DNA from 2 places in the Streptomyces sp. NPDC004327 genome. Region 2 is predicted to be linked to the other one. Evidence: predicted binding sites of a transcription regulator. Region 2 holds the regulator's gene; the other holds the start of a gene.
What was found. The regulator HspR, encoded in region 2, represses chaperone genes until heat shock. The targets are predictions, from matches to a motif close to TTGAGNNNNNNNNNCTCAA.
Positions count from the first base shown of each region.

Region 1: lon (endopeptidase La) is a predicted target of HspR. The motif match lies at 1,800-1,818, and genes of this name have one in related genera.

Region 1 is NZ_JBIAME010000009.1:109,904-113,306, reverse strand. It holds gene surE (5'/3'-nucleotidase SurE) at 1-257, opposite strand, end outside; gene ACFYU9_RS28730 (TetR/AcrR family transcriptional regulator) at 474-1,106, shown strand; gene ACFYU9_RS28725 (hypothetical protein) at 1,140-1,643, opposite strand; gene lon (endopeptidase La) at 1,865-3,403, shown strand, end outside.
Region 2 is NZ_JBIAME010000006.1:237,488-240,890, reverse strand. It holds gene grpE (nucleotide exchange factor GrpE) at 1-85, shown strand, start outside; gene dnaJ (molecular chaperone DnaJ) at 119-1,303, shown strand; gene ACFYU9_RS21825 (heat shock protein transcriptional repressor HspR) at 1,306-1,752, shown strand; gene ACFYU9_RS21820 (helix-turn-helix transcriptional regulator) at 1,838-2,824, opposite strand; gene ACFYU9_RS21815 (hypothetical protein) at 2,995-3,192, shown strand; gene ACFYU9_RS21810 ((2Fe-2S)-binding protein) at 3,189-3,403, shown strand, end outside.

The DNA of each region.
Region 1 (3,403 bases), on a different contig from region 2:
GCCATGACGACGACGTCGGCGCCGGCGGCGCACATCGCGCGGCGGAGCTCGTAGAGGCCGAGGCCGTCGGAGTTGCCGGGCTTGGCCGCCTGCATGGAGTCGTCGTTGGAGATCAGGACGCGCAGGCCGGCGAGGGGCCGCGCGGGGGAGGTGGGCGTGGCGGGAGTGGTGGGCGAGCCGGGCGAGGTGGCGTAGGCGGTGGCGCCGAGGCCGGCGAGCAGTGCGGCGGCCGTGGAGAGGGCGAGGTACGTGCGCATGGCGGTGCGTCCCTTCAGGTACCTGACGCAGGGGAGGAAGAGGCGGTCCGGGGCCCGGCCCCCCACGGGCAGGCCCCGGACCGGGCGCGGGACGCGTCAGGGCGACCCGTCCGGCCGAAGGCTAGGGGTGAAAACCGAGTGGGTACTAGGTTTGTGCGATGTGACCTGGGTCACGGAGCGGAGAAGGGGCCGGAAGGGCGCGGTTAGGGTGGGCCCATGCCGGAGAAGAAGGTCACCGCCAGCGGGAAGGCCGCAGGCCGGGGCGGCTACGCGGTCGGCGACGCGCGGCGCAGGAAGATCCTCGACACCGCCGTCGAGCACTTCGGGCAGTGGGGCTTCCACGCCTCCTCGCTCGCCCGGATCGCGCACGACTGCGGCATCACCCAGGGCGGGCTGCTCCACCACTTCCGCAGCAAGGAGGACCTGCTGCTCTCGGTCCTCGCGCAGAGCGAACGGCACGACATGGAGCGGCTCTTCGCGGACGAGCCGGACTCCTACGCCGGCTATCTCGACACCCTCGTCGCCCTGATCGAGGACAACACCCGGCGGCCCGGCATCGTCCGCATGTTCAACGTCCTCGTCGGCGAGTCCGGCAACCTCGGCCACCCCGCCCACGCGTACTTCAAGGAGCGCTACGCGCGCGTGCTGCGCGACACGGTCGCCCTCCTGGAGCGGGCCGTGGAACGCGGCGAACTGCGGGCCGACACCGACTGCCTGGCCGTCGCGCAGGAACAGCTGGCCGTGATGGACGGCCTGCAGATCCAGTGGGCGCTCGACCCGGAGTCGATGGACATGCCGGCCCGGGTGCGCGACTTCCTGCGGCGACGGTACGAGGAGATCCGCGCCTAGAGGGTGTCTTGCCGATCGGGCCCGGTCGGGGCGCTACGGCGCCGTCGGCGGGCCGCCGCCGGGCAGGGCGTCGAAGACCCGCTGGAGCGCGGGCGGGCGCGCGGCGCCGTCCTGGGTGACGACGAGCCGGTGGCCGTACGTGACCTCGTACGTGAACCCGTCCCTGACCGAGTCGCCGGTGGACCGCTCGGGGACCTTGGCATAGGCCGGGTCCTCCAGGGCGGCGCGCAGCTCGGCGGCCTGCGCCGGTGTCAGCCGGCCCGGGACGGGCGGCTTGGTGCCGTGGCGGACGGTGTAGGCGCCGTCGTAATGGACCACCAGCTTGTTGCCGACCCCGGCGAAGCCGCCGCTGACGCCGACCTCGACCAGCACGTCCTGGGGTGCGGGCTCCCGGGTCGCGCCGGTGGCGGCGCCGCTGGTGGCCGGGCTCGCGTCCGGGGGTGCCGCCGGGGCCTGGCCGCAGCCGCTCACGGCGACGGCCGCGGCGAGGACGGCCGCGGCGCCGAACCTGCGCCCGTACCGCTTCACGTACTCCATGGCCCGAGCATGCCCGCTCGTACGGGGTGCGCGCAGCCCGAAACGCGTGTCCGGTGGTTCGCGTCACCGCATCCGCACCTCCTTTGTTCGCGATCCGCAGGCGGGTGATCGCTCAGAGCGAACAAGCGACGGGGAACAATCCTGGGCTCACATGCATTGAGTCGGCATAGCTCAAGTTGCTTGACTGCGAGATTCCGCGAATGACTGCCGAAGGGGAGATCATGGCTTCCGAGTCCATGGCGTCCGCGCCGCTCACTCTGCCTGTGCTGCCGCTCGACGACGAGGTCGTGCTGCCCGGAATGGTCGTGCCGCTGGACCTGTCCGACAACGACGTGCGGGCCGCGGTCGAGGCCGCGCAGGCCGCCGCGCGCGGTGGCACCGGGAAGCCCCGGGTGCTGCTCGTGCCCCGGGTGGACGGGACGTACGCGGGCACCGGTGTGCTCGGCACGGTCGAGCAGGTCGGCCGCCTGTCCGACGGTGATCCCGGTGCGCTGATCCGCGGCCGCGGCCGGGTGCGCATCGGCGCCGGGACGACCGGGCCCGGCGGGGCCCTGTGGGTCGAGGGCACCGCCGTCGACGAGGCGCTGCCGGAGCCGGTGCCCGGCGCGGTGACCGAGCTCGTCAAGGAGTACAAGGCGCTGGCCACCAGCTGGCTGAAGAAGCGCGGCGCCTGGCAGGTCGTCGACCGCGTGCAGCAGATCGACGGCGTGGGCGCGCTCGCCGACAACGCGGGCTACTCGCCGTTCCTGACCGTCGAGCAGAAGCTCGCGCTCCTGGAGACCGCCGACCCGGTCGCCCGCCTGAAGCTCGCCACCGCGCAGCTGCGCGACCACCTCGCCGAGCAGGACGTCGCCGAGACCATCGCCAAGGACGTCCAGGAGGGCGTCGACAAGCAGCAGCGCGAGTTCCTGCTGCGCCGCCAGCTCGAAGCGGTCCGCAAGGAGCTGCGCGAGCTCAACGGCGAGGCCGAGGGCGACGAGTCCGACGACTACCGCGCCCGCGTCGAAGCCGCCGACCTGCCCGAGAAGGTCCGCGAGGCGGCCCTCAAGGAGGTCGAGAAGCTGGAGCGGGCCAGCGACCAGTCCCCGGAGGGCGCCTGGATCCGCACCTGGCTCGACACCGTGCTCGAACTGCCGTGGAACGAGCGGACCGAGGACGCCTACGACATCCAGGGCGCCAAGGCCGTCCTCGACGCCGAGCACGCGGGCCTGGAGGACGTGAAGGAGCGCATCACCGAGTACCTGGCCGTGCGCAAGCGGCGCGCCGAGCGCGGCCTCGGTGTCGTGGGCGGCCGGCGCGGCGGCGCCGTCCTCGCGCTCGTCGGCCCGCCCGGCGTCGGCAAGACCTCGCTCGGCGAGTCCGTCGCGCACGCGATGGGCCGGAAGTTCGTCCGCGTCGCCCTCGGCGGCGTCCGGGACGAGGCCGAGATCCGCGGCCACCGGCGCACGTACGTCGGCGCGCTGCCCGGCCGGATCGTCCGCGCGATCAAGGAGGCCGGGTCGATGAACCCGGTGGTGCTGCTCGACGAGATCGACAAGGTCGGCTCCGACTACCGGGGCGACCCGGCGGCGGCGCTGCTCGAAGTCCTCGACCCGGCGCAGAACCACACCTTCCGCGACCACTACCTGGAGGTCGAACTCGACCTGAGCGACGTCGTCTTCCTCGCGACGGCGAACGTCCTGGAGGCCATCCCGGAGGCCCTGCTCGACCGCATGGAGCTGGTCCGCCTCGACGGCTACACCGAGGACGAGAAGGTCGTC
Region 2 (3,403 bases):
CGCGCGGGTGGCCGTCGCCGAGCCCCAGCCGGGTGCGGCGGGCAAGGCGGAGGAGTCGGAAGACTCCGAGAAGGACAACGATTAAGAGCCGGACCCGCGAGCGGGAGGAGGGACGTCGATGAGCACGAAGGACTTCGTCGAGAAGGACTACTACAAGGTCCTCGGCGTCCCCAAGGACGCCACCGACGCCGAGATCAAGAAGGCGTACCGGAAGCTCGCCCGCGAGAACCACCCGGACGCCAACAAGAGCGACACCAAGGCCGAGGAGCGCTTCAAGGAGATCTCCGAGGCGGCCGACGTCCTCGGTGACCCGAAGAAGCGCAAGGAGTACGACGACGCGCGTGCCCTCTTCGGCAACGGTGGCTTCCGAGCGGGCGGCCCGGGTGCGGGCGGCTCGTTCAACTTCGACCTGGGCGACCTCTTCGGGGGCGCCCAGGGCGGGGCCGGTGGCGCCGGCGGCTTCGGCGGCGGCGGTCTCGGGGACGTCTTCGGCGGCCTGTTCAACCGGGGCGCCGGCGGCGCGGGCACGCGCACGCAGCCGCGGCGCGGCCAGGACGTCGAGTCCGAGGTGACGCTCAGCTTCACCGAGGCCATCGAGGGCGCCACCGTGCCGCTGCGGATGTCCAGCCAGCAGCCCTGCAAGGCGTGTTCGGGCACCGGCGACAAGAACGGCACCCCGCGGGTGTGCCCGACCTGCGTCGGCACCGGACAGGTCTCGCGCGGCAGCGGCGGCGGCTTCTCGCTGACCGACCCCTGCCGGGACTGCAAGGGCCGCGGCCTGATCGCGGAGAACCCCTGCGAGGTCTGCCACGGCAGCGGCCGCGCCAAGTCGTCCCGCACCATGCAGGTGCGGATCCCGGCCGGCGTGTCCGACAACCAGAAGATCCGACTGCGGGGCAAGGGCGCGCCGGGCGAGCGCGGCGGACCCAACGGCGACCTGTACGTCGTCGTGCACGTCGACGCCCACCCGGTGTTCGGCCGCAAGGACGACAACCTCACCGTCACGGTGCCCGTCACGTTCGACGAGGCGGCACTCGGCGGCGAGGTCAGGGTGCCGACCCTGGGCGGCCCCGCCGTCACCCTGAAGCTGCCCGCGGGCACGCCCAACGGCCGCACCATGCGAGCCCGGGGCAAGGGCGCGGTCCGCAAGGACGGCACCCGCGGCGACCTGCTGATCACGGTCGAGGTCATGGTGCCGACCGACCTCGACGACAAGGCGCGTGAGGCCCTCGAGACGTTCCGCGAGGCGACGTCGGGCGAGGACCCCAGGGCAGAGCTGTTCCAGGCCGCGAAGGGAGCATGAGCATGGACCGCCGCCGCAACCCCTATGAACTGACGGACGAGACACCGGTGTACGTCATCTCGGTGGCGGCCCAGCTCTCCGGTCTGCACCCGCAGACGCTCCGTCAGTACGACCGTCTCGGCCTGGTCTCCCCGGACCGCACCGCGGGCCGGGGCCGCCGCTACTCGGCCCGCGACATCGACCTGCTGCGCACCGTCCAGCAGCTGTCGCAGGACGAGGGCATCAACCTGGCCGGCATCAAGCGCATCATCGAGCTGGAGAACCAGGTCGCCGCGCTCCAGGCCCGCGTGGCCGAGCTGTCGACGGCCGTCGAGGGCGCGGCGCAGGCGATGCGCCAGCGCGAGGCCCAGGTCCACGCCTCCTACCGGCGCGACCTGGTCCCGTACACCGACGTGCAGCAGGCGAGCGCGCTGGTGGTGTGGCGCCCGGGGCACAAGCGCGGCGAGTGAGCCGTCCGGTTCCCGCTTCTCGTGACGAGGCCCCCTCCGCAGTGGCGGAGGGGGCCTCGTCGCACGATCCGTGGGTGCGGGCCTCTCAGCAGTCGCGGTCGTCCAACAGGCCGGACTGGGCGATGAGAAAGCCGAGCTGGGCCCGGCTGCCGCTGCCGAGGGCGGCGGCGAGCTTGGCGATGTGGGCGCGGCAGGTGCGGACGTTCATGCCGAGGCGGCGGGCGATGGCCTCGTCGACGTGGCCCTCGACGAGGAGCCGGGCGATGGAGCGCTGGACGCCGCTGATGCCGTTCTTGGGCAGGGCGCCGGGGACCTGTTCGCCGAACGGGGTGGCGCGGGCCCAGGACTGCTCGAAGACGGTCGCGAGGTATTCGACGAGACCGGGGTGGCGCAGTTCGAGGGCGACCTGACGGTCCTGGCGGGCCGGGATGAGCGCGACCGTGCGGTCGATGATGATGAGCCGCTCGATGCTCTCCTCCAGCGTGCGCACCTGGAGCCGGTCCATGCCGGCCTGCTCCAGATAGACCTGCATGCCGGGGCTGTGGCGCACGGTGTGCTGGTAGAGGGTGCGGACGCGGACGCCGCGGTCGAGGAGTGGCTGGATGCGGTGCAGGGCGGTGTTGAGGGTGTGTTCGCTGCGTCCGCCGCCGGGCTGGACGGTGAGCAGCTCCTCGGAGCACTCGGCGGTGGCCCGGCTGAGCACGGCGTCGATGCGGTGGATGCCCTCGAGCACGGTGATGGCGTGCGTGGTCGAGGGGTCCTGTGCGCTGATCGCCATGAACGGCTCGAATGTGCTCGACAGGTCCGTGGCCAGGGCGCGGCGGTCCTGGATCTCCCGCTCCAGCGGCTGGACGAGCCGGGCGAGGGCGGCCGACGGAGGCACCGGACGCAGCCATGACGGGTCGTCGGGATCCGGGTGCAGCAGGTCGAGGTCCATGAGGCAGGGCGCGGCTTCTGCCTCGGTCCTGGTTATTCGTCCGATCCGCAACGCACTTGCGTACAAGTCCGATCCGGCTGCACAGAGGTCGACATGCCCGTGGGGATGTGTCGTTTCTGTCTGTTTTTGCGGCATTTGCACACCCCCCAGGATCCTGTATTTCAGGAACATGATGCATTGCCTCAGTGGTGCGAGCGCAAAGACTGAGCCATCGTTTTGTGCGCGGGGGTAGAGGAAACCATCAAGTGAGGTCGAAGCCGCTCATGTCCAGGAAAATGCTTCGCTCGATACTTGCTTTCGTCTTCATGGGGGCGGCAGCAGTAGGAGCGCTGGCCGTCAACGACCCGGTGTGGGACAGCACGCCGGCGCACGTGGTCGCCGCTCCGAACGACCCGGTCTGGGACGTCGCTCCGGCCGGCAAGCGCGACCCGGTCTGGGACGCCGCTCCGGCTGCCAAGCCCGACCCCGTGTGGGACCTGGGTCCGGCGGGCGCGGGAGCATGACCGTGCCGCCGGACGACCGGTCCTTCCGACGCGAGATGGCCTCGGCGTACCGCTCCGGGTGGCACTTCATCGATCTCGTCACGGCCATCCCCCACCGTGGTGACTCGCTGATGGTGACCCTCTTCGGAGAGCCGATCGTCGTCGCTCGCGAACAGGACGAGGACGTCCGTGCCTATCGGTGTCTGCGTCGCCCGCGCGGTGCGCCGCAGCC